DNA from 3 places in the Paenibacillus sp. TY11 genome. Region 3 is predicted to be linked to each of the others. Evidence: riboswitches for the same ligand, from Rfam matches in the RefSeq annotation. Region 3 holds a riboswitch; each other region holds the start of a gene.
The links. Region 3 has a riboswitch for cyclic di-AMP ahead of AC6EJC_RS25555 (resuscitation-promoting factor). Riboswitches for the same ligand answer to the same signal wherever they lie in the genome.

Region 1 (10,701 bases), on a different contig from region 3:
AAGATAAAGGCCCACAAGTAGCCAACATACATACTGCGAAGCACATACAGCCCGTATCCCGGCTCTTTCGCACGTGGCCATGCATTCAGTCCAACCTGACGCATAAGCCCGTCACCGCCGACCAAGGAGAAGTAGAGAGCTACAGCCATGACGAAGGTAATGCCAACCTGGAAAACCATAAGAAATATAAGCATGCCCTGACTGCCTGCTTCTGCTTGCAATAAAGGTAGCATGTTCATTGTCCCTGCTATACTAGCAACAAAGTATACAACGGACAGAACAATGCCGCGTACAAATGAAGTATGTCGTCGGGTGAGTGACGCATACACAATGGCAAGTACACCCAGTACTAAGCTAAATAGGCCATAACCCGCATAGGTCATCCAATTCGCCCAGAATGTTTGCTTTTCGACATAATCGGTATAGGACGACGGGGCCGAAAAGCTTTGGGTGAACGAGCGAACATTCCCGTCTTCAAAAGTAAAAGCCAGTGTAAGTACCGAGGCGCCGATTTTTTTATCGTCCACGGTATACTTTAATCCACCTTCTCCTTCAGTGGTCGCGAGCTTTAAGTCCGACGGCTTGAAGCCAAAGCGTTTGACCCATACTGCTGCCGCCTGCTCCTTGGCTTCGAGCGTCATGCCGTCCTCAGCCACACGTACAAGCCTGTTACGTGCTTGTTCATCCGTAGAAATATCAGCCTGTGTGTAATTGGTGCTGGAGGTGATCCGTTTAAAGCTAACGACTTTCCCTGTGGATAAATCCACATGAATTTGCAGTTTGCTCTTTGCAGAGGGTTCAGGCAGATCGACCCGAAAGGTTTCGTAAGGGTAACTTTTTTTCCATGTACGGTCGTACTGTTGAAGCAGTTTTTCTCTGGATAAATAACCGTACAAATCTGTTTCGGCCTGATAGGTCACGACGGGCTTTTCTGGCTGTGATTCAGTATAGCCCAGCTCGGAGCGGGCAAAGTCCAACGCGTGTATGACCGCTTCTTGTTTGCTGATGACCTTTGCGTTCATCAATGATTCCGGATTCGGATTGCTAAGCGAGGGAATAAGCAATTGAAAGATAAAAAAGCAAATCAGGCCAATCCCGCCCAGCAAGCCTAATTTTTTGAAGTTGGCCGTGAGCACGACCGGTTTCCCGATAGGATTCATGAGTTTCCTCCTTAATCTGTAAATAAGAACATCCATTAAAGATATCATACTGCACAGGTTCCCGCCAACAGACCTGCGATATTCATGAAAATGGAGTGAAAGCACTTTAAAGTTCCAATAAAATAAGATAAGCTGTGATTAAACGACGTCCATTCGTAAAATAAAGCCAATTTCACGTTTTTTCGACGAAATCGGTTTTGTGATCTAGATATAGAAGGATTATAATCTTGAGGCAATGCCTATGAAATACAATAGGTAATGATATACATTTGAGCCGAATTTCTATGAGAAAACGGGGGAACCATGTTACTGGGGTGAATTTTACAGCCGGTCCTTAGACCGGAAGTGTAAATAGGGCATACTGTGCTGCCCGAATCCGTCAGCTAACCTCGTAGGCTGTGAGCAGGAACCAAGTCAGGCACTCGGTTTTCCGGTGTCTTTTTTTGTGCGAATAAAAGTGTATGGATTAGTTAGATCGCTTCGCTTTTTCAGAACAATTCTGCCCCCTTCGCTGCTGCCCACCATTAACACAGGGGGACCGAATAGTGCTTGACATGCATTCTTCCTGTATTCAGGGAATGCTAATTATAGTTACTTTGGTACCCTTACGATAAAATGAGTGTTTTTAAGGCGGTAACAGCGATCGGAAGATCAAATGGAACGCGTAGTGGGCTTACACCGTATTAAATCACTGTTTTTATAGTTTTAAGGATTAGGAGAGAAGTGATGAATAGATGAATCCCAATGCAAGCTGGCTTCGGCTTTCTCCACCGCAGATATTCGTTGTGGGCTTTGCCATTATCATTCTAACAGGTAGTTTATTGTTAATGCTGCCGATTTCCAATACAACAGGAAAGCCGCTTGGGTTTATAGACGCTTTGTTTACTGCCGCCTCTGCGACCTGTGTAACCGGGCTTGTCGTAAAGGATACCGGCATCTTTTTTACCACTTTTGGTCAAGTTGTCATCGTTGCGCTGATCCAGATCGGCGGTCTTGGCTTTATGACCATGGCTACCTTGATTGCACTGGTGTTCAAGCGTCGTATTTCCTTGCGGGAGCGACTCATTTTGCAGGAAGCGATGAATCAGACTTCTGTAGAGGGAATTGTCGGGTTAATCCGTAAGGTATTACTGTACTCACTGGTTATTGAAGGCGTATGCGCTACGATATTCTCGGTTCGCTGGTCCTTTGATATGCCCGTAGGCAGGGCGATTTATTTTGGAATCTGGCATGCCATCTCCATGTTTAACAATGCTGGTTTTGATTTATTCGGTGAATTTCGCAGCTTGACAGGTTATGTATATGATCCGATTGTTAATTTTACCGCAATGTTTCTGATTATTTCTGGCGGCATTGGCTTTGTAGTGATGTCAGACCTGGCAGAATATCGCAAGCGCAAGAGACTGTCCTTGCATACCAAGGTGGTACTCAGCATGACGGTCGCTATGATTGTAGTCGGCACGCTCGTGATTTTTGTATTTGAGTTTACGAATCCGAAGACTCTCGGTTCGCTTGATTGGGGTGGTAAGCTGCTGGGATCTTTATTCCAGTCCGTTACCCCCCGTACCGCAGGTGCCAATACGCTGGACATCGCAGGCTTGCGGCAGGCTACGCAGTTTTTTATCATCATACTCATGTTTATTGGGGCTTCCCCTGGCTCCACTGGAGGCGGGATTAAGACCACAACATTTGCCCTGCTCATTGGAGCGGTGATTTCGATGCTGCGGGGGCGGGAAGATATTGTGCTGTTCAAGTACCGACTTGCGCAGGGACGAATTTACAAGGCTTTGACCATTACACTGCTGGGGTTGCTGTTCGTGATCGGGGTGACGATGATTTTGTCGGCAACTGAAGATCATCATTTTCTGATGATCTTGTTCGAGACGGTGTCTGCTTTCGGTACGGTTGGGCTGTCGATGGGGCTTACACCTGATTTGACAGTCATAGGCAAGCTGGTGATTACCCTAACGATGTTTGCAGGTAGACTGGGCCCACTCACGCTGGCTTATGCACTGGGGCCGAAAAAGGGTAAGGAATTATATCGTCATCCGGAAGGCAAAATGATTATAGGATGAATCAATTTCATAATACCCTCAGTAGCTTTAATAAAGAGTGCATATAGATCAAAATGGTTTGATTTGTCTATATGCAGTATACATTTCGTTGGTTTAATCATTTATGAAATTGATTCAGATAAGGGAGTTTTCGAGTAGATATGAAAACGCAGCAGTTTGTAGTTATTGGCTTGGGGCGGTTTGGCTCAAGCCTGGCTTTACAATTGGTAGATATGGGGTGCGAGGTACTGGGTATCGACCGTAATGAGGATGTCGTCGACAGCATGAGCGAGTTGTTGACGCATACCGTCGTAGCGGACGCTACCGATGAGGACTCGTTGCGATCACTGGGCATCCGCAATTTCGATTGTGGCATTGTTGCGATTGGCGATGATATTCAGGTGAGCATTCTGACTGCCATTTTGCTGAAAGAGCTGGGTGTCAGAAAAGTCGTAGCCAAAGCCATATCTGTGCTGCACGGGCGTGCGTTAGAGAAGCTCGGTGTGGACCGGATCATTTATCCAGAACGAGATATGGGTATCCGGGTGGCTCATCAGCTAGTCACGCCTAATTTGCTCGATTATTTGGAGTTATCCAAGGAATACAGCATTGTGGAACTCAATGTACCTGCATGTCTGAATGGCAAAACGTTAGCAGAGCTAAATGCCCGTACTCGCTTTGGTTGCAGTGTCGTGGCGCTTCATACGGCGAACGGTATTCTGATCGCACCGACGGCTATGGATCGGCTAAAAGCAGACGATATTATGGTCATCATCGGTTCCAATGACAATATCGGCCGCTTTGAGGATGAGGTTGTTAATGTCAATGAAGAGGGATAAACCCTCTACACCATACGGTAGCCTGCAAACGACGCACGTATCTCGCTAATCCAGCGTCGCGCAGTCGGGCCAAGATCGGTCGTCTCCGAGTAAATGAGGGAGGTCGTTCGGCGTGTCTCCTTCAAATCGGGCAAGTACAATGCTGTTAGTCCATTATCCCGCAGCAGTTCGCTGCGCAAATAGGATTTGGGCAGCAATGCGGAAGCCTTACAGGTTGGAAGCAGGCGTACAATCGCCTCGAAGGAGTCGATTTCCATGCGGATATCCGGCATGATGCCGCTGCGCTGGAACAAGTCGTCCGTCAGACTGCGGTACCAGGTTCCTTTGGAGAAAATGATCATCGGCAATCCTTGCAGGTCTTTCATCGAGGCTGTTTCTGTCTTGACCGTTAATTCATGTCCGATCGGAACGACTAACTCCAAATGATCGTCAAATAGCGGAATGCAACGCAATCCGGCTTCATGAATGGCAGACCCGACAACACCGGCGTCTGCTTTTTTGTCGCGTACAAAGGCGACGATTTCATGAGTTTTGCCGGTGAGTAGCTTCAGTTCGGTTTGAGGATGCTTGCTCATAAAAGCTTCGACGAGGGTAGGCAGCGTCGTTTGGAGTGTCGTGAGACTTGCGCCCAGTGTAAGCATACTCTGGGCTTCATTTTTGTGCTGGGACAGCTTTTGTAAGAAGCGAAGCTGTCGTTGCCGTTGCTCCAGCGCGAAAGTATAAACAAATCGGCCAGTCGACGTAATTTCGAGCCGTTTGCCCCGACGATCAAAGAGATTCACACCCAGCTCTTCCTCCAGCTTGGCAATTTTGCGAGACAGGGCGGGTTGGGACAGATTAAGCAGTTTGGAAGCTTTATTCAGGCTGGACTGCTCGACAATGACGGCAAAAGCGTTCAAATCCTCAAACAAATCATCCACTTCCTCTCTATATGCAAAAAAGACATAAGAATTAATACGTATATTGCAATTCCATTATAAGCCGAAAAGGAGTAACATGAAAGCGACACAAGATGTTCACACTTTTGTTTTTCCTTTTAAGGGACACCTTGTTGGACATTTCCTGTCGGGAACTGTCATTTTATATGTTATATTACTATTGAAAACGCTATTATCGGGAGAAGGGAGCATGACCTAGATGAGAGGATTTTATTCCAGAAAGCTGCATTCACTTCTTGGCGTCATTCCGTTGGCTCTATTTTTTGTTGAGCATTTGGTGACGAACTTCACAGCGGTGGAGGGCGGCAAGGAAGGATTTAATCGCAGCGTGGCCTTCCTGAATGGTTTGCCGCTGGTTATTGTACTAGAAACGTTATTCATCTACTTGCCATTACTGTTCCACGGAATCTATGGCTTGTATATCGCTTATCAGGCTGATCCAAATGTCAAAAGGTTTGGCTATTCGCGTAACTGGCGCTTTCTGTTCCAGCGTATTTCCGGCGTCATTACGTTTGTATTTATTATCTGGCACGTATACGACACACGCTTTCAGGTGGCCCTGGGTAATGTAACACATGAGGAACTAGGCGGCGTAATGCATGGCATTGTGACGAACCCGGTTTATTTCATTCTGTATTTAATCAGCGTCGTTTCGGCATCATTTCACTTTGCTAACGGACTGTGGGCATTTATGGTCAGTTGGGGGATTACAGTGGGGCCACGTGCGCAAAAAGTATCTTCCTATATCTGTATGACCCTGTTCGTAGTGGTGTCTATCGGCTTCATCGCTTCCCTGCTTGCATTCCGCAGCGCGGAATTTCAGGAAACGGCAACTGCCTTGGTGCAATGCAGCGCCTTTAAACAGCTACTGTAAACGAGTCATATAAATTATACATCGTGTTTAGATTCTATTTTTAATCGTAAAAGGGGATTAGGTTAAAACCCTGAAAAAAAGGAGTGAGCAGAAATGGCAGCATCCAACATTATTGTCGTGGGCGGCGGTCTGGCAGGTCTAATGGCTACGATCAAGGCGGCTGAGGCGGGAGTTCATGTTCATTTATTTTCTTTGGTTCCGGTCAAAAGGTCCCACTCCGTTTGTGCTCAAGGCGGCATCAACGGTGCGGTAAATACCAAGGGTGAGGGAGACTCACCCTGGATTCACTTTGACGATTCAGTCTATGGTGGCGACTTTCTGGCAAACCAACCGCCGGTAAAAGCGATGTGCGAAGCGGCTCCGGGGATCATCCATCTCATGGACCGCATGGGCGTCATGTTTAACCGGACACCGGAAGGACTGCTGGATTTCCGCCGCTTCGGTGGTACTCAGCATCATCGGACAGCCTTTGCTGGAGCGACGACAGGGCAGCAGCTCCTGTACGCACTTGACGAGCAGGTGCGGCGCTGGGAATCTGCAGGTTTGGTGACCAAGTATGAGAACTGGGAATTTTTACAGGCTGTACTGGATGATGAAGGCATTTGTCGAGGGATTTGCGGGCAGGATTTGCGTACGATGGAAGTGAAAACTTTTGCGGCCGATGCAGTTATTCTGGCATCCGGTGGTCCCGGGATTATTTTCGGTAAAACCACGAATTCCGTCATTAATACGGGCACGGCTGCCGGTGCGGTGTATCAGCAGGGCGTACGCTATGCGAACGGTGAGTTTATCCAGATTCATCCGACGGCTATTCCAGGTGATGACAAGCTGCGTCTCATGTCCGAGTCGGCACGGGGAGAGGGCGGTCGTATTTGGACGTACAAGGACGGCAAGCCGTGGTATTTCCTCGAAGAAAAGTATCCGGCTTACGGAAATCTGGTCCCTCGCGATATTGCGACACGTGAAATATTCAGTGTATGCGTTGATGATGGACTGGGTATTAATGGCGAGAACATGGTGTACCTCGATCTGTCCCACAAGGACCCGAAAGAGCTGGATGTAAAGCTGGGCGGCATTATTGAAATTTATGAAAAATTCGTCGGTGACGATCCGCGTAAAATCCCAATGAAAATATTCCCGGCTGTGCATTATTCAATGGGTGGCATGTGGGTCGATTACAATCAGATGACGAATATACCGGGTCTGTTCGCTGCTGGTGAATGTGAATTCCAGTATCACGGAGCGAACCGTCTTGGCGCGAACTCGTTGCTGTCAGCCATTTACGGCGGGATGGTGGCTGGACCGAAGGCTGTGGAATATATCAAAGGCTTGAAAAAATCTGCACAGGATGTAGCTTCCTCCATATTTGATGGGGCGGTCAATCAGCAGACGGAGAAGTATGAGCGTATTTTGCATATGGACGGTAAAGAAAATGCCTATGTTCTTCATAAAGAGCTGGGCGAGTGGATGACAAACAACATGACCGTGGTTCGTTATAATGACAAGCTGGAAGCTACGATCCACAAGATCAAGGAGCTGAAGGAGCGTTATTCCAACATTAACATCAATGACGCTTCGCGTTGGAATAATGCAGGTGCGGCGTTTACACGGCAACTGTGGAATATGATGGAGCTGGCCGAAGCGATGACCAAAGGGGCGCTACTGCGCAACGAAAGCCGCGGGGCCCATTACAAACCGGACTTCCCGGATCGCAACGATGAGGATTTCCTGAAAACGACGATTGCGGACTGGACACCGGAAGGACCACAAATCTCGTATGAAGCGGTGGACGTTTCGCTGATCAAGCCGCGCATTCGGGATTATTCCAAGAGCAAATAACAGAAGGGAGTGTTATTTAGATGTCGGAGCAAGCAATGAAATCGAATAAAATAGTGAAGTTCGTTGTGACCCGTCAAGCTGATCCTAAAGCCAGTCCCTATACGGAAGAATTCGAATTGGCTTATCGTCCGGGGATGAATGTGATTAGTGCGCTGATGGAAATTCAGCGTAACCCGGTGGACAGCAACGGTAAAGAGACGGCTCCGGTGTGCTGGGAGTCGAATTGCCTGGAGGAAGTATGCGGAGCATGCTCTATGGTGATTAACGGCAAGCCGCGTCAGGCCTGTGCAGCGCTCGTCGATAAGCTGGAGCAGCCGATTACGATCGCGCCGATGAGCACATTCCCGGTAGTACGGGATTTGGTCATTGATCGCAGCCGGATGTTTAACGCGCTCAAGAAGGTCAAGGCGTGGATTCCGATTGACGGTACCTACGATCTGGGTCCTGGTCCTAGAATGGCAGAGAAAAAGCGTCAATGGGCGTATGAGCTGTCCAAGTGCATGACCTGCGGTGTCTGTCTGGAAGCTTGCCCGAATGTCAACGAGAAAACGACGTTCATTGGACCTGCGGCGATATCTCAGGTTCGCTTGTTTAACAGCCATCCGACAGGGGAAATGAACCAGGAGGAACGTCTGGATGCATTAATGCAGGATGATGGACTGGAAGGCTGCGGGAACTCGCAAAACTGCGTACGTTCTTGCCCGAAAGGCATTCCGTTGACAACTTCCATTGCCGAAATGAACAAGGAAACGACCAAGCACATGTTCAAGCGCTGGCTAACTGTATAGCACTAGCCAGCGGATAGGTTATACCAAAACAGGCTTTTTCCTAAACCGGAGAAAGCCTGTTTTTTTGCGCTCAGGAAAGCTGGAAGGTAACATGGAGGAAGGAGCGCGGGGTAGCAGTTATGGTATAATTACGGTATTGTGTATCGTTTTTGGAGAAAGGGGGGCTGGACAGGTGACTGTACAACCGATAACGAGTCGACCTGTTAGCAGGTCGGATGTAATGAATGGATTAAAGGAGCTAGGAGTTCGGGAAGGCATGACGTTGCTTGTGCACTCGTCGATGCGTAGCTTCGGGAATTATGTTCCGGGCGGGGCCTCGGCCATTCTTACGGCATTAACCGAAGCGATTGGCCCGGAAGGGACGCTGGTGATGCCGACACAGTCTCATGACTTAACTGATCCGTCCACCTGGATGAACCCGCCTCTGGATGAGTCATGGTGGGAACTGGTACGCGAGGAAATGCCCGCTTATGATCCGGCCTGGACGCTGACCGGGGGGATGGGCATCATTGTGGAAACGTTCCGTGGCCTGCCGGGAACAGAGCGCAGCGGGCATCCGCACGTTTCTCTGGCGGCACGTGGACCTGCTGCTTCAGGCTTGCTGGAAGCACATGAGCTTGATTTTGGGCTGGGTGAGCAATCGCCCTTGGCGAAGCTGTACGAGGCAGATGCCTATGTACTGCTGTTGGGCTGCGGACATGACAGCAACACGTCCTTGCATTTGGCGGAATATCGAACACCCTATCATGGACGTGAAGTGATCATGCATCAAGCCCCTATGATGGTGGACGGGGCAAAAGCGTGGGTATCTTTTCAGGATTTTAATATTACCTCAGATGATTTTGAGAAGCTGGGACTTGATTTTGAACGGGACTGTCCCTCAGCCTTCACGCGGGTGAACATCGGAGAGGCTTCATGTTTTTTCGCGAGGCAACGTGATTTGGTAGATTATGCGGAGCAGTGGTTGTCCACCAATCGCTAAAGCTTCTGGACAAAGAATTTCTAAAAAGTGAGATAGAGGAATAGATCGCAAGGGGGAACGCATATGGAGAAGACGCCGCAAACCCGCCGCGAGAGTCAGGATGGCCCGCATCAGGGGGCCGCTATCCCTCCCGGTTCTTCGCGGCGTTCCATTTCAAATGAACCAGCCAATCCTTCGCGCCGCCATTTTTTGAAAAAAGCAGCTTTAGCTACAGCAGGAACCGCGCTTCTGGCTGGAGGATATGCTTCCTTATGGGAGCCTAATCATTTGGAGATTACACGCTTCAACTTGTCTCTCCCTCGTCTTCCGTCTGCTTTTGACGGAATCAGGGTCGTACATTTCAGTGATGTGCACTTGGGCTTTCACATGGATGAGCAGGATCTGCGCGAGCTTGCCGACCGGATCGCAGGTCTGGAGCCAGATTTGCTCTGTTTTACAGGCGATATTGTGGATGACTATGCGGTATCCATGAAGGCTGCTGTTCCAGTTATGGCTTCCATGCACGCCACACTTGGCAAATTTGCCATTCTGGGCAATCATGATTATAGAGGTTTACCAGCCGGCGTCCAGGAATTATATCCGAAAACTGGATTTACGTTGCTGAGAAACGAGCATGCGATTGTGGAGCGTGCGGGACAGCGTGTGGCCATTGTCGGGTTAGAGGATAACATCATGGGCAAGCCCAATCCGCAGCGTGCCATCCATGGATTACCTGATGAGATGTGCAAGCTGCTGCTGATGCATGAGCCGGATTATGCAGATGTGGCGGCGCGAATGTCCTTTGATCTTCAACTGTCGGGACATACGCATGGAGGACAGGTCCGTTTGCCTGTCATCGGAGCGCCGATGCCGCCTCCGGGTGGACGCAAGTACATCCAGGGATTATTTCATGTGGGAACGGAGAGAATGCCGCTGTATGTCAGCCGAGGCATTGGCATGACACATCTGCCGATTCGCGTGCTGTGCAGACCGGAGATTAGTGTCATTACGCTAATCTCCGGCCAATAGGTCATGATCTTTTTTTCATCTTCATCATATTTTGGAACTACATAAAGATGGCTGAATGTAGTGTAGTAGGGACGTAGTCGTTTCGGACAAAGGAGTGAGGTTCAGATGGATCGTATTGCTGTCATTTCAGATATTCATGGCAATTGGCCTGCCTGTGAGGCGGTGCTGGAGGATATTGCTTCCCGAGGCATTAGCCGTGTGTTTTGTTTGGGGGATCTG
Region 2 (10,701 bases), on a different contig from region 3:
TGAAGCACAATTTCATCGAAGATATCTTGAAAGATCGTGGTGTCTTTAAAGCATGTGCGGCGATTTCAGCTCATCGTTGTATGGTCCGGAAGCCTATCCGGTTAAGCCTAGCCCCAGAAACCAGCGATAAGCCAGGTTCGTCTGAATTTCTCGCTCGAGTTGCCGTTCTGAGCGAATGCCATAGAAATAACCGAGAAAGATCATTTTAAACAACACGATAGGATCAATGGCAGGACGCCTGTTGTTTACGCAATACAGCGGGCTTACCTTCTCATGAATAAAGGAGAAGTCTATATATTTATCAACTTTACGAAGCAAATGATCTTTGCGGTACCAGTTCTTCCAGAGAAACCAATTCAAAGGATTGTTGTTTGTCTCGATGAGATCGCAGCATACCAACACCGTCCGTTCTATACTATAGTTACTTATATTATACAACATTAACGCGGTGTCGTCTTAAACAAAATCAACAAAAACACTCTGCCCTTGAGGAAAGGGGCAGAGTGTTTTTGTTGTTGCTGCTAGATTGGTGAAGCGACGCATCAGGGGGATGCTGGAAGGCGTTTGAATAGGCCTGAGGAGGAAAACAGTTTCGCTTCATCCAACTGGCTATTATGGGTCATATAAGGCGGCTGAGTGATGTAGGAGCTAGACCAATGTCTGTGAAGAAGGCGACGCTGAAATGCGGTTGGCTCAGGTTCGTTACACTTCCTCCATGCGGAGAGCAACTCGCTGGTCATACGCTCGATAAGAGGATTCTTTTCCTCGTAAGGAGGATTGAGCAGTTTGAAAGCATCTTCGACACAGAAGGATACCGCTGTGGCAAGATAGCCGTGAACGGTCTGTTCTACATCGCTTCCGAGGAGGAAGTTAATCCAGGTGTGAACGGTAGCTAGTGTGCCAATCGCATTGTATTGAATGAGTATGGCTTCCAGTTGGTCAAATTCAAGCCAAGGATAAAGAGCTTTGGCGAGCTTGAGTAAACGCTGGCCAGATAGTCGCGACTCTTTCACGTGCTGCAAGGAGGAACGTTGGGTATGCAGCATCTTATCAATAAGAGCGATCCGCCAACCGTCGTTTTGTTGGATGGCGACATACAGACTTTTGATGGCCATGCCGTCAAGGGTTGTAAATTGAGGATACAAATCGTCCCGCATGTAATGTTCCAGGTCTTGCAGACAGTTCAAGTGTCCGTTACGGAATAGTTCCTCCAGTCCGTAAAAACGGGTAAAGCCACCAACGGGTAGGGAAGGGTCCAACAATAATGCGTAGTTCAGCAAGCGGTTGCCTTTATGCAGGGCGGTTCGCCTCCTTGGAGTGAATCTTTATGTTATATTATTTGACTTAGTTCTTTGTTTAAATGAAATCATTTAAATTAATATGTAATATATATTTACACTTATAATTCTTTTGTGTCAAATTAAATATTTTTATAGCTCATATATGTTAAATAAAATAACATTAAAAATAATTATTATATTTTTGTTTACAAATAGATGATGAGAGAGTATAATAAATCTGTTGCCTCAATACATTATGATTTGCGGTCGTGGTGGAATGGCAGACACGCTATCTTGAGGGGGTAGTGGGCGTACGCCCGTGGAGGTTCGAGTCCTCTCGACCGCATTATATGCAAAACCCAGTTGAAAAAGCATCCTGACACGTTCTACGTGAAGGGATGCTTTTTTTGTTAAGCACTTTCGTTATATCCTCCAGCAACAGAAGCGATCGTATGGAAGACAGGCTGCTTGTTGACTTTGATAAAGTAAAATGTCAGTTTTCCTGCAAAAGCTTCTCAATATCCCCTGCCAGCTTATCCGGAGTGGTTTGCGGCGCATAACGCTTAAATACGTTACCTTCGCGTGTAATTAAGAATTTAGTGAAATTCCATTTGATCGCTTTGGAGCCTAATACCCCCGGAGCTGTTTGGGTCAGGTAGCGAAATAAGGGGTGCGCTTGATCGCCATTGACATCTGTCTTGGCGAACATCGGAAAGGTAACTCCATAATTGACTTGGCAAAACTCGGAAATCTCCTCGCTGGAACCCGGCTCTTGTTTGGCAAACTGGTTGCTGGGAAATCCCAAAATTTCGAGCCCCTGTTCATGGTACTGGTCATATAGCTCTTGTAGCGCTTTGTATTGGGGGGTTAATCCACATTTGCTGGCTGTGTTCACGATAAGCAGTACTTTCCCTTCATATGTGGATAACGGAATTTGTTTCCCTTGCAGGGTTTGTGCATCATATTCATAAACGGTCATGTTATCCCTCCTTATTCGATATTCTACAATTAAATTTTAAACAACTTAATAAGAGGTTGCAAGTTGGGATAGCTATAATAAGCGTTCGGCCACTGTAAAATCGTATTTTGTTCAAAACGGTAAATCGCGCTGCAAATGGAGCGAATTGAGGTGTTTCTTCTCATAAAAGCGGGTTCAATCGGTATTTATCTGTTACATATAGCGTATTTTCTTCCCTTTTTACAAAAAAGGGACAACAACGCCTTACCCTACGCCAATATTGACATGCCTATCATTTTCAAAAAGGGATGAAAAACAGAGATTGAAGGAGCTGTGATAAGCATAATTGCATTGTAAGCGTTATTATTAATCTTCTATGCTCTAAAGGCCGATTTATAACCCCGCAGTTGAGCTTTACAGTCTTCCTTGCGCGGGTGTATGATTCAAGACGTAATTTCAAATTAACATGAATGAAGCAACAACGAATTGTCTATAGCGCTGAATTTTGCAGTTGCAAAAGCGGGGGAACCAATCGAGACTGTACGGCTTTGGAAGTCGTGTGTCTCATGGGGTGAATTTTCCGGTCAAGTGCCAGAAATAGGGCGACTCTCACGTCCGAATCCGACAGCTAACCTCGTAAGCGTACAGGGAGAGGCAACAAACCGCCGTGTGCAGCCATGGTTTATTTTATCATGGATATGTAAGAAGCCGGAGGAAAGCCTTTTTCCTTCGGCTTCTTTTTGTTGTCTTTTATACCGGGAGAGGAGCTACTGATGGAAGGTCGGTTAATTATTGTCACTGCACCGAATGAAGCGGGCAGAAGTTTTGTGAAATTGCTCATGTTCAAAAAACTGGCGTTTGCAGTTCTCACGAATAGCGTCCAGGAGGAACGACAGCTCAAAAAAATGGGTGTGGAGCACATTGTGCGCATCAATACGATGCAAACGGGAAAATGTAATTTTCCAAAAAAAGAAATTGGTAGTGTGTATTTGTTCGAGAACAGCTTGAATCTGACTTGCCGTTTCCTGCAAATATGTCGGCCACTAACATCAGAATCGATCTATGTTATTACGCACGGCTGTAATCCACAAGGAATTTATCGGGGATTGGGAGCGGACCATGTGATCTACACATTGAATGGAGAGGTGGGTTTCCTGTTGAACGGATAAGCACTTATAACATAGCTGGTTTATGATTTTATGATGGAATAAGAATGACGATCTGAGGACCAATACGGAGGGTATGAACATGATGGATATATACATGCTGCTCTTGATGGCTGTGAGTTATGGAGTGATACTGCTGTTTGTGCGCTGGTGTGATGTGCAGACCTCTAAAGGAGGGCGAAGAGGATGACCGTTGTGCTTGGGCTCACAGCTATTGTGTTTGTGTATTTGATCTACGCACTCCTGAACCCTGAAAAGTTCTAGTCAGCTATAGGATAAAGCAGGCGGGAACAACAGATCATGAATTAAGCATCAGAGGTAGCGGGTTTTCGCAAACGTGTGCACTCGATTGATGGTCTGAATTAGGTCTGTTGTTCCAAACGCAGGAGCATTTTGAAGGAGGAATAGAGGATGGAGCTGCTGCAAATTGGAATTGTGATCGTCATATTGCTGCTCTTGGTAAAGCCAGTGGGCACCTATATGTATCATGTATTCTCGAATGAACCGAATCGGACGGATCGGATTTTTGGTGGAACGGAAAAGCTGATTTATAAGGTAGTAGGATTGAAGAAGCTGGACAGCATGCGTTGGACTACGTATGTTATGAGTTTCATTGCAACGAACGTCGTGCTTGTGGCGATCAGCTACGTGCTGTTACGCTTGCAGGGAATGCTCCCCGGTAATCCGGTTGGAAACAGTAATATGGAAGCGTCGCTGGCATTTAATACAGTAATCAGCTTTATGACCAATACAAATCTCCAGCATTATAGCGGAGAAAGCGGACTTACGTATCTGACACAGATGGCGTTCGTCACGATGATGATGTTCACTTCGGCGGCTTCGGGGTTTGCTGTTGCTGCGGCTTTTATGAGAGGATTGACGCGGCGCGGTGAAGGGATGGGCAATTTCTTTCAAGATTTTATTAAAGCCATTATACGTATTTTCCTGCCGCTGGCCTTTGTGCTTACGCTTGTGCTGGTTGGATTGAAAGTACCGCAGACGCTACAGTCTACGGCGGATATTACGACGCTGAGCGGAACACAGCAGCAGATTGCTTTGGGACCCATTGCTTCACTGGAGTCCATCAAGCATTTGGGGACGAACGGGGGCGGTTATGCCGGAGCTAACTCTGCGCATCCTTTTGAAAATCCAAGTCCCTGGACGAACGTACTGGAAATTTTGGCAATGTGGGTAATGCCGGCTTCGCTGCCGTATACCTTTGGACTGTTTGCCCGTAATCGCAAGCAGGGCTGGATTATTTTTAGCTCGATGATGGTATTGTTCCTTATTTTTCTGTCCATTACGTATGTGTCTGAGAAGACAGGGAATCCGCTGATACAGACGCTGGGTGTGGATGCTTCTCAGGGAAGCATGGAAGGGAAAGAGGTTCGCTTCGGCATTGGACAATCGGCATTATTCACTACGGTGACGACAGCGGCAACGACAGGTTCGGTCAATAATATGCATGATACACTAACCCCGCTGGGTGGTATGGCTGCTTTGGGAGAAATGATGCTAAACGTCATTTTTGGCGGCAAGGGCGTCGGGCTGATGAATATGCTGATGTACGCGATTCTGGGTGTGTTTATATGCGGACTGATGGTCGGAAGAACCCCGGAATTTATGGGTAGGAAGATTGAAGGCAAGGAAATGAAGCTGATCGCGATTGCCATTTTGGTACATCCGTTTCTCATTCTCGCCCCAACTGCGCTTGCATTTATGAGTCATTGGGGATACGATGCGGTCACTAACCCCGGATATCACGGGTTGACTCAGGTGCTCTATGAATATGCGTCATCTGCGGCAAATAACGGTTCGGGATTTGAGGGGCTTGCAGATAACAACGTATTCTGGAACATGACAACAGGGATGGTTATGTTCTTCGGACGATATGTATCTATGATTGCACTGTTGGCTGTAGCGGCTTCGTTGAATGCCAAAGCACCGACTCCGGTGACGACGGGTACACTGCGCACGGACAATAAGTTATTTGGAGCCATTTTGATCGGGGTCGTGCTGCTGATTGGTGCGTTGACCTTTTTGCCCGTAATTGTATTGGGACCTGTTGCTGAATTTTTGACCATGTGAAGAAGATGGACATTGAAGAAGAAAATGAGATGGATGAACGGGGGGCTTGATCATGAAGGAACAACGCAAACGCATGCTAGACAGAAGCATCTTAAAGCATGCGGTCAAGGATAGCTTTATGAAATTAAATCCGATGATTATGATGAAAAATCCTGTTATGTTCGTCGTGGAGATCGGTACATTCGTTGTGCTGCTCATGTTGTTGTTTCCCGGTTATTTTGGAACTGGAAACGAAATGGGCTTTAACTTGGCTGTTTTTATTATTCTGTTGTTCACATTGCTTTTTGCCAACTTTGCCGAAGCACTCGCGGAGGGGCGGGGGAAGGCGCAAGCTGCCTCTTTGAAAAAATCCAAGCAGGATACACAAGCAAACAAGCTTGTCGGGGATGAGATTCAGGTGGTTAGCTCGACCGAATTGCGTAAAGGTGACGTGGTTATCGTCTCCCAGGGCGAAATGATTCCAAGTGATGGTGAGGTCATTGAAGGTCTGGCCTCGGTGGATGAATCTGCGATTACGGGAGAATCGGCTCCGGTCATCAAGGAATCGGGCGGTGATTTCTGCTCGGTAACTGGCGGGACGCGGGTGGTCAGTGACCAGATTAAGGTGCGGATTACGACAGAGCCGGGCGAGACATTTATTGATAAAATGATTTCGCTCGTGGAAGGCGCACAGCGTCAAAAAACGCCGAATGAGATTGCGCTGAACACTTTGCTGATTAGCTTGACGATTATTTTTCTAATTGTGGTGGTTACGCTAGCGCCGATTGCCCGCCATTTTAACATCGATTTGCCTGTTCCCGTGCTGATTTCTCTACTGGTTTGTTTGATTCCGACCACCATTGGAGGACTGCTGTCAGCTATCGGGATTGCCGGTATGGACCGAGTCACCCAGTTTAACGTGCTGGCCATGTCAGGCAAGGCGGTAGAAGCATCCGGGGACATCAACACGATGATTCTCGATAAAACAGGTACAATTACCTTCGGTAACCGGATGGCGAGCGAATTCGTGCCTGTAGGGGGCGTGGAGAAGGCAGAGTTAGTGAAGTGGGCAGCGATGAGCTCCATGAAGGATGAGACGCCTGAAGGTCGCTCAGTTCTCGAGTTGATGCGCAAACAGGAGCATACGTTAGATGAATCCTTGGCGGCAGGCGGAACCTTTATCGAATTCAAGGCGGAAACCCGGATGAGTGGTCTGGATCTGGCCGATGGACGAAAGGTACGGAAGGGCGCGGTGGATTCTGTTCGGCAGTGGATCGTATCGCAAAACGGCAGCGTTCCAGCCGACCTGGAGGAAAAAGCGAATCAGGTAGCCTCTGAAGGAGGTACACCGCTGGCAGTTGCGCTGGATGATCAGATATACGGCATTATTTATTTGAAAGATACGGTGAAGCCGGGCATGAAGGAGCGGTTTGATCAGCTTCGGGAAATGGGTATCCGTACGATTATGTGTACCGGGGATAATCCGCTGACCGCTGCTACGATTGCACGGGAAGCGGGGGTGGACGATTTTGTAGCTGAAAGCAAACCGGAGGACAAAATCGCGGTTATTCGCCGTGAGCAGGAACAGGGTAAGCTGGTTGCCATGACCGGAGACGGCACAAATGATGCGCCTGCGCTGGCGCAAGCGGATGTCGGTCTAGCCATGAATAGCGGCACGGTCGCGGCCAAGGAAGCTGCTAATATGGTGGACCTGGATTCTGATCCGTCCAAAATTATTGAGGTGGTCGCTATCGGCAAGCAGCTGCTCATGACACGTGGAGCATTGACAACATTCAGCATTGCGAACGATGTTGCCAAATATTTTGCTATCATCCCGGCAATGTTCATGCTGGCTATTCCGCAAATGGGTGCATTGAACGTCATGGGGCTGGGCTCCCCGCTATCGGCTATTTTATCGGCGCTTATTTTTAATGCAGTGATTATTCCGCTTCTCATTCCGCTGGCGATGAAGGGCGTGAAGTATAAGCCGATGAGCTCGGATCGCCTGCTGGGACGGAATTTGCTGATTTACGGTCTGGGCGGTATGGTAGTGCCGTTTGTCGGCATTAAGGCCATTGATTTGCTGGTGCATTTGTGGATTTAGCACAGAAAGGGTGAGCGACATGAGTGGTTTTTATCGGATGTTGTCTGGACGCAGATTTGCTGCACACGAAAAAGCCGGATCTGGCGGACAAGGCAATAACAAGCGTATAGGGACGGATGCTGAGATGGAGAGACAACCAGAGAGAGAGGAGATGCGAGGAAGCACGGTTATTGGAGTGGCTTTGCGAATCTCTGTGCTGATGATCCTCTTGTGTGGTTTGGCATATCCGCTAGTCAGCACAGGAGTGGCGCAGGTACTGTTTCCGCAGCAGGCAAACGGCAGCATGCTTCGTAATGCGGATGGTCGGGTGGTCGGCTCCGAGCTGATTGGTCAATCCTTTGCTGATCCGGCGTTTTTCCAAGGTCGGGTATCGAGCGTTGATTATAATGGGGCTGGTTCAGGATCGAGTAACTACGCGCCGTCGAATCCGGCATTGGTACAGCGGGTTAAGGATTCTATTGCGGATTGGCAGAAGCATAACCCAGATGTACCCGTCAGTCAGGTTCCAGTGGACCTGATTACGAACTCCGGCTCCGGTCTGGACCCGCACATCTCGCCACAGGCGGCACAGGTGCAAATTCCGCGCATTAGCGGCTTGACGGGGATTGCGCAGGACCAGCTGAAGGCACTGGTGCAGGAGCAGACAGAAGGCCGTAGTGCCGGGGTGTTCGGCGAGCCCCGTGTGAACGTGCTCAAGCTGAATCTCGCGCTTGAAGCGCAAGTGCAGGCAGAGCCTGCCAAGCCATAGGCGGATCAAAAAAGGTATTCCTGAGCGATAAGCTTGGGGATACCTTTTTTTCTGGGATTGGGATGCTCTAGGATGGATAAAGCTGCAAGAGAGTGTTTTATTCTTTATAGGGGATATGAATTTTTGTTCGCTTATTTACTTAGCTTTACATTGCTTGATGAATTTTTGGCTTTCCTTAAGGCTGAAGCGAGTACGAACATGTATATAAATACAATAATGCCTATGATTAAATAAGAGAACTTAATATTCACTAGATCCGTGAGAGTACTGCTCAAAATAGGGCCGATCATTAGGCCAATCGAGTATGCCGTGTTATAGAGTGCAAAAGTAATTCCATAAGAATGAATTCCACTTCGTTGAGAAATATCAGCAAGTTGAGGTAAGCAGGGAGCAAGGACCATACCCATGCTAACCCCTAAAACAGCTAAAATAACAGCTTGAAGCGATAATATTGCTGGAAGTGCAGTCAGAGGAAGAGCAATGGATACCATAAGTAGACCGAGGAGGATTCCATTTTTATAGCCGATTTTGCTAGAAAACTGTCCTATAAAAGGTGTTGCCAGACCATAAGCAAGCGTGGGAATAGCAAATAATAATCCAATAAGTCCTGGGTTAGCGCTAAAATTGTGCTGTAGGTGTAACGGTAATGTTGGCTCAAGTACGCTTGGTATGGATGCGCCGATAATCACCACTCCAATAACCAAAAGCAAATCTTTATTTTTCATGAACGAGAAAGGGGAAATATACTTTTCATTTTTCGTTTCCGGAATATCATGCAGGAGAATTAGTCGAAGTACAGCATCGATGACGGCCAAGGAGATGGCAAAGTAAAAAGGAAGCTGGTAACTTCCCCATTGATACAACCAACCGCCAATTGTCGGTCCGAGAAGGGTTCCGGCGGCTTGACCGGATAATGCCAAGCCCATGGCTTTACCACGTTCTTCAGAAGGGTATAGATCAGCCAAGAGAGCGAGTCCTGCTGTCCAGGTCATTGCGGCTGCGATTCCCTGAAAAGCGCGTGCCACTACAAGCAGCCAGAGAGTGTGGGCTATGGCAAACATTAAAGTGGAGGCTATGAGTCCAATTAACCCCCATAATAAAGGTGTCTTTCTCCCAATCCGATCCGTTAATAGGCCAAAAACAGGTGTGGCTATAAATAATGCGATTGCATAACTGCTGAATAAAAATCCGATTTCTGTTTGAGTTGCGCCCAGAGAATCTGCATACCTTGGCAGAATGGGAACGACTAATCCATAGATTAACATATCAATGAATACAGCTAATCCGACAACAATTAGTGCAGCTTTTTGCTTATTTTGTGCCCCTTTACTCAGTTTCATTATTACATCCTCCTCATAAATTTCTTCTGATCTCCTCTTTAATTTGTTTAACAAATTTTAATTGAAGCTCGCATTGATCATAAATATTTCTGAAAATTAACATAACGTTTACGGGGATATCCATAAGTTCAGCTTTTTGTTCCTGCCCCAATTTCATATCTCTATAGATTTTTTCGATGGCTTGCTGTTGAGAGCTTAAAGCTTCTTCAATTTCATGGAGCCCAGCCTCATCCATAAAAGTTAAGGCTGTGTACAGCGCTGTTGGAAATACAACAGAAGATTCTTTAAATGATTCGATTAAAAGCCGACTAAACTCACTTTTTCCAGCCTCCGTGATAGCATATATAGCTTTTGACCGGTTTCCTGTCTGTTCTAACGTTTCCAAATGTACAATTCCTTCCGAATCCAGCTTTTTTAAGGCATGATATATGGAAGCTGGTTGCACATAGGCCCATTTATCCGTTTGAGCGGATTGCATCTTTTGTTGTATTTCATATCCAGACATTGCCCCGTATTGTAATAAAAGACCAAGAACCATTACACGTGTCGTACTCAAAATGATATCTCCTCCATAATTTTATTGCTAAATGTTTTATACTAAAATTTTAGTATAGGATTATAGTCGGATTATATCATTAGAATCCAATGAAGTAAAGGTTTATTGCCTAAATACGTTGCTCACTGTGCCCGCCAAAAAAGAGCTTGCTGACGAAATTAAGCGGCTCTGACCTTGGAGATGGAATGGTTGGCCTCAACATCGGACGTAAGGAAGCTTCTTCTGTGATCTTTGTTACATAAAATGCGGTTGGTAAATCCAACAGTACCGCTTGGTTATTGAATGACGGTATCAATTTGTGAAAGATGTCGTTAGAGAAGCGGTCAAAATAATCCCTTTATATGGGGTGTTTTTTTACTGATTAAGCCTAGTGAAATTTATAATAGCTTTCAATTATAAATTTAGCTTGAAAAACATTAATTCAATATTTACTTTAGGAAAATAAGGAGGTAGAATATTTCTTGTGATATATACTAAATATT
Region 3 (10,701 bases):
AATTGTGCGTGGAGCAGCTTCTGATTGGGTTGTCCGATACAAGCGGTTCTATCACCGGCTAACAGAAAGGCGCGCTTGTTCCACTCTGCACAATCCGCGACGCCAGGTTCCCGGTTTGTGCGACAGTGAGACTTCAATTGCGGCCATTCGTACAATGTCGGCTTCAAATGAGGTTTAGTGGCATACAAGGGGGTTAATTTTTGTATAGTGTAGTGGGTGTCCGTTTCAAGAAGGCGGGCAAGACTTATTATTTTGATCCGCTGGACCTTCCAGTGGAGAAAGAAAACTGCGTCATTGTAGAGACCGCACGCGGTATTGAATATGGCAAGGTTGTGGTGGGCAAAAAAGAGGTAAATGATTCGGATGTTGTCCTGCCCTTAAAAAAAGTCATTCGTATTGCCGGAGATGATGACGCTCTTGTTGTAGAAGAGAATAAACTGGCGGCCAAGGATGCATTCGGTACGTGTTTAAATAAAATTAAAGACCATGGCCTTAAAATGAAGCTGGTAGATGTGGAATTTACATTTGACCGCAATAAGATCATTTTTTATTTTACGGCAGAGGGTCGGGTGGATTTTCGAGAGCTTGTAAAGGATTTGGCCAGTATTTTTCGTACACGGATCGAGCTGCGGCAGATCGGAGTACGGGATGAGGCTAAAATGCTTGGCGGGATCGGACCTTGCGGACGTATTCTGTGCTGCTCCTCATGGCTGGGGGATTTTGAGCCGGTATCTATTAAGATGGCGAAGGATCAGAGTTTGTCGCTGAATCCGACGAAGATTTCCGGGTTGTGCGGAAGATTGATGTGCTGTCTCAAGTTTGAACATGATAACTACGAGAGCATGCGAGAAGAGCTACCTCAGGTAGGCAAGATGGTTATCACCTCTCTGGGAGAAGGTAAAGTCGTAGGCGTGAATGCAGGCCATCGCACGGTGCATGTTCAATTGTTTGAGATCAGCAAGGTCAAGGAACTTCCAATGGACGATGTAGTCGTCAAGTAAACCATTAGGTTGCTTCGGGGTGGAAACTTGGATAAATTAAATGTTTTTGCGCGTATTCACGAAATGGAAACCCAAATGGGACAGTTGCATAGCGATCTGGGTGAATTGAAACTGGCAGTAAAAGAGCTGCTGGAGGAAAATCAACGACTAACGATTGAAAACGAACAGGTGCGCAAGATGCTCAAACGTGAAACCTCTGGAGAAGAAAAGACGGCAAACAAGCCGAAGCTTCCTCCTCCGATCGTCATTAAGGATGAAGAGGAAACGGGTGAGGTCGTGGGCGAAGGCTACGACAATCTGGCAAGGCTGTATCATGAAGGATTTCATATATGCAACGTGTATTACGGACATTTGCGAACGGAAGGCGATTGCCTCTTCTGTCTGTCATTTTTGAATAAATAAAAACAAGCCGTAGGAGTAAGATGCCTACGGCTTTTTTGTAAGGAAGTATGAGTGAAAAGCGATTTTGGTTATAAAGATGGGGGAGCACTATGTACGAAAAAGAAAAGAAGTCTGAACGAATTGACGATCTGCTTTCACATAATCTGCGTATTATCCAAAGTGATGAAGTGTTCAGCTTCTCTATGGATGCGGTTTTGCTGGCACGGTTTGCCGGTATTCCACAGCGTGGAAAGATCCTGGATCTGTGTACCGGCAATGGGGTTGTTCCCCTGTTGCTAACGACACGGACCAAAGCGGCTATTGAAGGAATTGAGATTCAACCACGCTTGGCAGATATGGCTAGACGCAGTGTTAGCTTGAATGGATTAGAAGCAGCCATTCAGATTCGGGAAGGGGACCTGCGTGAGCTGGTTCAAATCACGGGACATGGTGTTTATGATGCGATTACCGTGAATCCTCCCTATATGCCGCTAAATGGTAGCGATATCAAGCTGAATCCTCACCAGGCGATTGCGCGTCATGAAGTGAATTGCACGCTGGAAGAAGTCATTCAGGCATGCACTCGGCTTGTCCGTAATGGGGGAAAAGTATCTATGGTTCATCGCCCACAGCGGCTGGGTGAGATTATATCCTTGATGCGCACTCATAGTCTGGAACCAAAACGGATTCGTTTTGTTCACCCAAGGGCTCATATGGAAGCCAACATGGTACTGATTGAAGCGTTGCGAGATGGCAAACCGGAGGTTCGTTTGTTGCCCCCGCTCATTGTATATCAAGAAGATGGGAATTATACTCAGGAAATAAGGGATATCTATGGAGAAGTAAGCAAGGGGGATTCAGTGTGAAAGCAGCTGTACAAAAAAGCTTTAGTACCAGCGAAGAAGAACGGGGAAAGTTGTATCTCGTTGCAACACCGATTGGTAATCTGGACGATATGACCTTTAGGGCGATTAACACCTTAAAATCGTGCAGTATTATCGCTGCTGAGGATACGCGGCAGACACGCAAACTGCTCACACATTTCGACATCACGCCGGAAATGCTCTTCAGTTATCATGAACATAATAAGGCTGCCAGTGGGCCTGAACTGATACGTTATATAATAGAAGGAAAAAATTTGGCACTGGTTAGCGATGCAGGTCTACCGGCCATTTCTGACCCTGGTTCGGATCTGGTCAAACTGGCACTGGAAGCGGAAATTAGCGTCATTCCTATCCCAGGGGCGAATGCAGCACTATCAGCTTTAATTGCCTCAGGACTGGATACAGAAAGGTTCACCTTCGCTGGCTTTCCACCACGGGAGAAAAAGGACCTGGAGAAGTTGTTGCAATCATTCCAGGTATCTCACGGTACGATTCTTTTTTATGAATCGCCTCATCGTATTGTGAAGACATTGACGATATTGAAGGAAACATTAGGGTCACGCAAAGTGGTGCTTGCGCGTGAGCTGACCAAGCTGCATGAGGAATGGGTGCGGGGAACGGTGGAGCAATGCCTTGCTAAACTAGAGGAGAATCCGCCGATTGGTGAATATTGCCTGGTGGTTGAGGGAAAAAACGAAGAGGAAGAGGAACAGGAACGTCAGGCATGGTGGCAGTCCTTATCTTTGGAGTCCCACGTTGCTCATTACGAGTCAGAGGGGCTTACACGCAAGGATGCAATGAAGCGTACAGCCACAGATCGTTCAATCTCCAAGAGGGATGTTTACAACGCACTCTTATGAATAACTGTCTAAACAAAAAAGGGCCTTCCAACGGTTGGGTTCAAACCGTGGAAGGCAACAAGGAGTATATATGAAAAAGGTTAGAATTAACAATCCCTGATGAGTCTATTATATACTAAAATTCTCAGTTTGTCACAGGTGTTGGGATCTCAGAAATGCAATCTTGGCAAACAATTTTCCCTTTGAAGTAAATTACGTTCTCAGCATTGCCGCAGAAGATACAAGCAGGCTCGTATTTTTTAAGCATGATGCGCTCGCCATCAACATAAATTTCCAAAGCGTCTTTCTCTCCGATTCCCAGGGTGCGACGCAATTCGATTGGAATAACAACACGTCCGAGCTCGTCAACTTTTCTTACAATACCAGTGGATTTCATCATAATAAATCAGGCTCCTCTCGCCGTTTAAAATAATATAAGTGTCATTATTCGACAAAATTTTCTCTTTTCTGATATTTACTATACCAACGATTCCCAAAACAGTCAACCTTAAAAATGTAGTAACAGCCTAATTATGCAAAAGTATTTAGATCAAAGAGCTTTATTCATGTGCATTACCTTAATTTACTGATGATTTATCCTGTTTGTCGATTTGGAAATGTCGAAAAACTATAATTCGACATATTACGACAAATAATGTCGAATGAGGGGGATCGTTTAGGATTTTATTGTATTTTAATCCATTATTCCGAATATTAAAGGAGCTGATATCTTGCACCAGCCACTCAGTGAAGAAAAAGTTTTTAAAGACCCGGTACATAATTACATCCATGTTCAGGATACTGCGATATGGCGGTTGATCAACACACCGGAGTTCCAACGTTTACGGCGCATCCGGCAGTTAGGTACATCTTATCTTACGTTTCATGGAGCGGAGCATAGCCGTTTTTCACATTCACTGGGCGTATATGAGATTACGAGACGTATTATTTCTCAATTTGAACGTGGAGATTTTCCTGATTGGCCAAAGGAGGAAAGGCTGGTTGCTCTGTGTGCCGCTCTGTTGCATGATGTGGGGCACGGTCCATTTTCTCATTCTATTGAAGAAGCCTTTCATATGAACCATGAGGATTGGACATGCCGCATTGTACTGGGGGACACGAAGATCAACGCCGTGCTACGGCAAGTCGATGAGAAGCTTCCACAAAAGGTCGCCGCGGTTATAGCCAAAACATATGATAAGCCGATCGTTGTCAACCTGGTAACAAGTCCGCTAGATGCCGACCGTATGGATTATTTGTTACGGGATGCTCATTCGACAGGTGTCAATTACGGCACGATTGATTTGGATCGTATTTTACGACTGCTGCGTCCTCATAATGGGAGAATTGTTGTGAAGGAGTCAGGCATGCATGCAGTAGAGGATTATCTAATGTCACGCTATCAGATGTATTGGCAAATTTATTTTCATCCTGTAACACGCAGCTCGGAAATCCTTTTACGTAAAATTTTCAAGCGAGCGAAGGAATTATTTAGAAACGGATATGAGTTTGGTTTTCTGCTGGACCCGCTACCGGATCTTTTAAAAGGAGAACTTTCAGTAGAGCAGTATCTGATGCTCGACGAGTCTTTGATTCAGACGGTGTTTAGCCAGTGGAAACGAGAAAAGGACGAGATTTTAAGTGATTTGAGCAGCCGTTTTATGGACCGTAGATTGTATAAATATGTAGAAATAGAAAATATGGATACAGATACCATTGACAGTATTCGAGAGGCTTTGGAAAAGGTTGGTTTGCACCCTGAATATGATCTTGAAATTGATTTTCCGACAGATCTTCCTTATGATGTGTTTCGGCAGGGTGGTTCGACGGACAACCAGATTTTACTGCTTGGACGTCAGGGCGAGGTGAGAGAAATATCCGAAGTTTCGGAAATTGTGCGCTCAATAAGTGGCATTCACCGAGGGAAATATCATATGTATTATCCCCAGAATAAATTGAACGGGGTAAAAGACAGGCTTCCCTCCAAAATAAGGAATTATTTTGTCAAACAATAGACAACTTTATAGAAATGTAAGTAAAAAAAGGAGATGATAACCTTGGATTTATTCGACACTCATACTCACTTGGATGCGCCACAATTTGACGAAGATCGTGAAGAAGTTATAGCACGTGCTGTCGAATCAGGAGTAACCCGGATGATCAATATCGGATTTAATCGTGAGACCATTCCATCCACCATGAAATTGGCCGAGACGTATGATTTTATTTATGCGGCAGTTGGATGGCATCCGCAGGATGCCATTACAATGCAGGAGGGCGATTTAGAATGGATTGCATCGTTATGCAGTCATAAGAAGGTTGTAGCCATCGGAGAGATCGGTCTGGATTATTATTGGGATACATCACCGAAGGATGTGCAACATCGGGTGCTTCGAAATCAAATTGGTCTGGCTCGTGAGCTCAATATGCCCATTGTTATCCATAACCGGGATGCACATGAAGATATTGTTAAGATTTTGCGTGAGGAAAAAGCGAGTGAGATTGGCGGAGTCATGCACTCCTTTTCCGGGAGCTGGGAGACAGCTAAAATGGTGCTGGATATGGGTTTTCACCTTTCCTTCGGTGGTCCAATAACGTTCAAAAATGCCAAGCAGCCAAAAGAAGTACTCGCACAGGTGCCGCTGGACCGTCTGCTCATTGAAACCGACGCTCCCTATCTGACGCCTCACCCGTTTCGCGGGAAGCGAAATGAGTCAGCACATGTGAGACTGGTGGCAGAGGCTGCTGCCCAAATCAAGGGTATTACGGTGGAGGAATTGGTAGCCATAACGACCCAAAATGCCTTGGAACGATTTGACATTCAATGAAAAAGCGAAGAAATCGATCAAAATAAAGAGATAGACGGAGCTAATCATAATTTTGTTGCAGGAAACTCGAGAATATTACAAACTTTTAACCGAATATTTTAAAAAATGTACTTGAAACCTGCTTTACAACATGCATAGAAACAGGATATCATCTTTTCAGTGAATTGTTGTTTGAATGTAAACCTCAACAAGTCATTTCATGAACCAGTCTCGCTGAGTCCCTTAACAGGGAACGGGGGAACCGGTATGGCTTTCTGCAAGTCCGGCGCGTAGGTACGAAGAGTAAACTCTTCTGCCAGTCGGCTCGACCGAAATTCTTTCCCCAGATGGGATTGAACAGGTGGAGGAGCCATATTTCGATTTCTTTCTGGGTCTTTGGGGTGAATGTGAAGGCGACCGCCATGAGCGGTTGACCCAAACTAGGGCGTCTCTCTACGTCCGAACCCGACAGCTAACCCCGTAAGCGTAACAAGAGAGAAGCCATCTCGTGCATGAGTTTTCCCGCATATTCACACATGCCGGAAGCCACGAAAGAGCTCTCTAGTCTCTTTCTCTGGCTTTTTTTGTTGTGAATAAAAGAAAATCTGTCATCATACTGTGGTTAAACAGGGGAGGACAGCATGCCGCGAAGACGGGTACATGGTGCAGGACAGTCGCAGTACGGGCTTGTCTTGTAGAAAATCTGTTATAGTCACGTCAAATCTCAACTATGTCTTACTCCAGACGGCGGGCTATGTAAGGAGGACGGAGGAAATGGGCATTTTCCAAAAAGAGGAGACCCATGAGTCACGCTCATCCAGCATGTCTTACGTATTGCGTTGGAAGCAAGAGAATGTGCGCCAGGCTGCTTTGGTTGCTATTTTTCTAATCGCGCTAACGATTATGATTTCAATTCTGATGTACACGCAATCTAAAAAACAAGTTTTTTTTGTCATCGATGGTAAGGCATCTGCGGTAGAAACCCGGGAATCCAAGCTCCAAGATTTGCTCAACGAGCATTCCATTTCACTTCAGCCGCATGATACAGTTTCCATGCCGCTAAACGGAGCAGTACAGGATGGGGATCGCGTAGTCATTAAACGTGCCAATCAAGTTAAAGTATCCTCAGGCAATGAGACGAAAAAGCTGTACACAACAGAAAATACAGTAGAGGGTGCCATTCGCACCTCGGGCTATAAATTATCGTCAACGGATAAAGTTTACCCTGCGTTGGATGCCTCTGTTTCGTCTAACATGGACATAAAAATCGTCCGTGTGAAGAAACAGCAGGTCGAACAGAAAAAACAGGTGCCTTATCAGGTCATCAAAACGGCCGATCCGAGTCTCTATAAAGGCGATAATCGGGTCATCCAAAGTGGTAAGTCGGGCGTGGTAGTTCAGCACGTTCAAAAGGTATATCATGATGGAAAGTTGGTATCCAAACAGCTGGTCAATAAGGAAGTTGCACAGACGCGTGTGGATAAGGTAATTGCGGTAGGAACGAAGAAAAAACCGGTCGTTCTAGCTGCTTCCGTCGGTCCCAAAGATGCTGTTAAGGTAACAACGCTTAGTTCGGGCAGTGCTGTCCGTAAAGCAGGTGTCAATTTTAAATATAGCAAAGTTTTACAAAATGTCTCCATGACGGCGTATTCCTCACAGGAGCCAGGTATCGGTACACGTACCGCATCCGGCACGCGTGTCACGGAAGGACGCACCATCGCTGTCGATCCGAGTGTAATTCCAATCGGCTGGTGGGTGTATATCGAAGGGGTGGGCTTCCGCCGTGCGGAGGATACCGGTGGCGCGATTAAAGGCCACAAAATCGATGTGTATTATGAGAGTTTGAGCCGAGCCAACCAATTTGGTCGTAAGCACGGTAAAACCGTATATGTTATTGGACCCGTAAAGCCTGAAATCAATTAAAACGGGTTGTGTATGTTGAGGACAATGCGATAGTATTAACAACATAGTTATGCCATGCTAAGAAGAGGATATCCTCTTCTTATTTTGTTTTCAAAAGCAGGGAAAGATAAATATAGTTTGCTGTGTAGCAGTGGAGGGAAACGCAAATGATCAAGGAAGTGATCGTGGTAGAGGGCCGGGATGATACGGTGGCCATTCGCCGTGCTGTTGAAGCGGATACGATAGAAACTGGCGGCTCAGCCATTAATAAAATGACGCTGCGCAAAATTGCATTGGCGCAGGAGCGGCGGGGGGTCATTATTTTGACCGATCCCGATCATGCAGGGGAGCGTATCCGTAAAATTATCGCCTCCAAGGTACCCGGATGCAAGCAGGCTTTTATACCCGAGGCAGAAGCGACGCGCAAAGGGGATATTGGCGTGGAGAATGCCTCACCGGAGGCAATCAGACACGCACTCGCACGGGTACATACGACAGTGGAAGGCGCCGACCCGCTGATTGAGTGGGCGGACCTGATTGACGCTGGACTCATCACCCACCCCAATGCTGCTGCACGCCGTATGGCCTTGGGTAATGTGCTGGGTATTGGGTATTGTAACGGAAAGCAACTACATAAACGGCTCTCTGTATTTCAGATCAGCCGTGAGGAATTTGCCGGTGCGCTGGCACAAATTGAAAGTGAAGGATTGTGATATCCGTATGACAGGGATTCAAGATATAGCAACACCGCGGCGTACAAAGGAAATTATTCAACGGCACGGTTTTTCGTTCAAAAAGAGTTTGGGACAAAATTTCCTGATTGATCAAAATATTCTCAATAAGATTGTGAATGCTGCCGGATTGGATGATACAAAGGGAGCGCTTGAGATCGGTCCTGGGATTGGCGCTTTGACCGAGAAGCTGGCGCAATCGGCTAAGGTAGTTACCGCTGTCGAGATTGACCAGCGGCTGCTGCCAATTCTCGAAGAAGTGTTGGCCCCTTACGAGCATGTGAAGGTACGTCATGGGGACGTGTTGAAGCTGGATTTGCGCGAGGTGTTTGCTGCTGATTTTGCAGACGTCAGTAAAGTAAGTGTCGTGGCTAATCTGCCGTACTACGTTACTACACCGATTCTGATGAGGCTGCTGGAGGACAAGCTCCCTCTGGAGAATATCGTCGTCATGATCCAAAAGGAAGTGGCTGAGCGCATGGCTGCGTCTCCTGGCACGAAGGATTACGGCAGCCTGAGCATTGCGGTGCAATATTACAGCGAACCTGAATTAGTCTGCACTGTTCCGAATACAGTATTTATTCCCCAGCCGAATGTGGAATCCGCAGTCATTCGACTGCGTGTACGGGAAGCCCCTCCGGTGGACGTGGTGGATGAGAAACACTTCTTTGAAGTGGTTCATGCCGCTTTTGCCCAGCGTCGTAAAACAATTTCCAATAACTTAAAAAGCCACTTCTTCACCAAAGAGAACAGGGACACGCTGGAGCCGCTGTTGCAACAAGCTGATATTGAGCCTTCCCGTCGAGGGGAAACGCTAAGTATCGAGGAATTTGCGCGTCTCAGCGCTGTGCTGTTGGAGGCCGGTATATCCTAAGCTGGAACCAAACTGTGCATTCACCCATACGATATAAGAGGGGTGATACAGTGTGATGAGTTTAGGAGACTTGGTCGTTCGGAAATCGTACGGCGGAGATGTCACGTTTCGTGTTGAGGACATCCAGCGGGATAAAGCGATCATTAAGGGGACGGAATTTCGGCTGCTGGCCGATTCCCCTGTGAACGATCTGGTCAGAGTGCCTGCAGACCAGATTAGCGGTAAGACTCAACAGGCCCACATTAAGGCTGGTGAGTCTCTTAATCTGTTGCAACGGGCACGCCAGCAGCAAGCTGCCCGCAGTCAGGCAGCTCTGATTGGGGAGTGGAGTGATCCAGTGGAGTCGACGTATTTTGAAATGCCGGGAAAGGTTCTTCACCTGGATGGAGACCCTGGCTATTTGAAAAAATGTCTCAGTTTATATGAACAGCTCCGTGTTCCCGCAGAGGGGCATCACGTTCACGAATCGGCAATGGCGGATACGTTGTATCGCCTGCTTCCCCGGATCCGTCCGGATATCGTAGTCATTACCGGACATGACGGTGTGCTGAAGCAGCCGCAGCCTTACGATTTGTACAGCTTGAAAAGCTATAAAAATTCGCAAAATTTTGTGGCAGCGATTCAGGTAGCAAGACAATATGAACGTCATCTGGATTCGCTGACGATTGTAGCGGGGGCATGCCAGTCCCATTTTGAGGCGCTGCTACGTGCGGGAGCGAACTTTGCCAGCTCACCAGGGCGTATCCTGATTCACGCGCTGGACCCCGTTTACGTGGCTGCCAAGGCGGCCTTTACTTCGATCCGTGATACGGTCAATATGGGCGACCTGTTTCACCAGACAATCAGTGGCAGTCGCGGAGTGGGTGGAATTGAAACTAGGGGAAGCTATCGCATCGGCCTGCCGAAGCTTGAAAATTTGTCGACGCTTAAAGTAACGCCTTCCGCAATCTAGGATTCAAATGTGCCAAATTGGATTAACCTGAACAAAGAGCCTCTGCTTCCAGAGGCTTTTTGCCATTTTTTATATAGATTATTCCTGTTCGCAAAAAATTAAATTGACAACTTATTTTTTGTGTTGTTATAATATTTAGCTCGATTTGACAATCCCTCTAAAATTCGTTATAATGGACAAGGAAAGAGGTGGTCGTTAGGCAATGGCTAAAAATACGCTGTTGGAAATCAAACGCAGTCTCGACGCACATGTAGGGCAAAAAATTTTGCTGCGGGCTAACGGCGGACGCCGTAAGACCGTCGAACGAACTGGTGTCTTGGAAGAAACGTA

Region 1: it holds a riboswitch for cyclic di-AMP, as region 3 does, so the genes downstream of both, AC6EJC_RS06870 (TrkH family potassium uptake protein) here and AC6EJC_RS25555 (resuscitation-promoting factor) in region 3, are expected to answer to the same signal.
Region 2: it holds a riboswitch for cyclic di-AMP, as region 3 does, so the genes downstream of both, AC6EJC_RS04285 (hypothetical protein) here and AC6EJC_RS25555 (resuscitation-promoting factor) in region 3, are expected to answer to the same signal.

What each region holds. Positions count from the first base shown of each region.
Region 1 covers NZ_JCBAIQ010000005.1:114,428-125,128, forward strand. Annotated here, with positions in the region: gene AC6EJC_RS06865 (CPBP family intramembrane glutamic endopeptidase) at 1-1,160, opposite strand, end outside; cyclic di-AMP (ydaO/yuaA leader) riboswitch at 1,423-1,573, shown strand; gene AC6EJC_RS06870 (TrkH family potassium uptake protein) at 1,895-3,235, shown strand; gene AC6EJC_RS06875 (potassium channel family protein) at 3,376-4,053, shown strand; gene AC6EJC_RS06880 (LysR family transcriptional regulator) at 4,059-4,964, opposite strand; gene AC6EJC_RS06885 (succinate dehydrogenase cytochrome b558 subunit) at 5,191-5,865, shown strand; gene sdhA (succinate dehydrogenase flavoprotein subunit) at 5,959-7,704, shown strand; gene sdhB (succinate dehydrogenase iron-sulfur subunit) at 7,725-8,492, shown strand; gene AC6EJC_RS06900 (AAC(3) family N-acetyltransferase) at 8,665-9,474, shown strand; gene AC6EJC_RS06905 (metallophosphoesterase) at 9,538-10,482, shown strand; gene AC6EJC_RS06910 (metallophosphoesterase family protein) at 10,588-10,701, shown strand, end outside.
Region 2 covers NZ_JCBAIQ010000003.1:14,783-25,483, reverse strand. Annotated here, with positions in the region: partial or broken gene AC6EJC_RS04305 (transposase) at 1-394, opposite strand, end outside; gene AC6EJC_RS04300 (urease accessory protein UreF) at 543-1,280, opposite strand; tRNA gene AC6EJC_RS04295 (tRNA-Leu) at 1,544-1,626, shown strand; gene AC6EJC_RS04290 (glutathione peroxidase) at 1,774-2,259, opposite strand; cyclic di-AMP (ydaO/yuaA leader) riboswitch at 2,725-2,897, shown strand; gene AC6EJC_RS04285 (hypothetical protein) at 3,012-3,407, shown strand; gene kdpF (K(+)-transporting ATPase subunit F) at 3,591-3,668, shown strand; gene kdpA (potassium-transporting ATPase subunit KdpA) at 3,816-5,492, shown strand; gene kdpB (potassium-transporting ATPase subunit KdpB) at 5,545-7,575, shown strand; gene kdpC (potassium-transporting ATPase subunit KdpC) at 7,595-8,323, shown strand; gene AC6EJC_RS04260 (MFS transporter) at 8,455-9,663, opposite strand; gene AC6EJC_RS04255 (PadR family transcriptional regulator) at 9,677-10,219, opposite strand.
Region 3 covers NZ_JCBAIQ010000038.1:14,165-24,865, reverse strand. Annotated here, with positions in the region: gene holB (DNA polymerase III subunit delta') at 1-62, shown strand, start outside; gene AC6EJC_RS25590 (PSP1 domain-containing protein) at 201-1,001, shown strand; gene yabA (DNA replication initiation control protein YabA) at 1,029-1,403, shown strand; gene AC6EJC_RS25580 (tRNA1(Val) (adenine(37)-N6)-methyltransferase) at 1,493-2,248, shown strand; gene rsmI (16S rRNA (cytidine(1402)-2'-O)-methyltransferase) at 2,245-3,126, shown strand; gene AC6EJC_RS25570 (AbrB/MazE/SpoVT family DNA-binding domain-containing protein) at 3,251-3,505, opposite strand; gene AC6EJC_RS25565 (HD domain-containing protein) at 3,837-5,120, shown strand; gene AC6EJC_RS25560 (TatD family hydrolase) at 5,163-5,933, shown strand; cyclic di-AMP (ydaO/yuaA leader) riboswitch at 6,135-6,415, shown strand; gene AC6EJC_RS25555 (resuscitation-promoting factor) at 6,687-7,835, shown strand; gene rnmV (ribonuclease M5) at 7,982-8,527, shown strand; gene rsmA (16S rRNA (adenine(1518)-N(6)/adenine(1519)-N(6))-dimethyltransferase RsmA) at 8,535-9,419, shown strand; gene yabG (sporulation peptidase YabG) at 9,475-10,371, shown strand; gene veg (biofilm formation stimulator Veg) at 10,574-10,701, shown strand, end outside.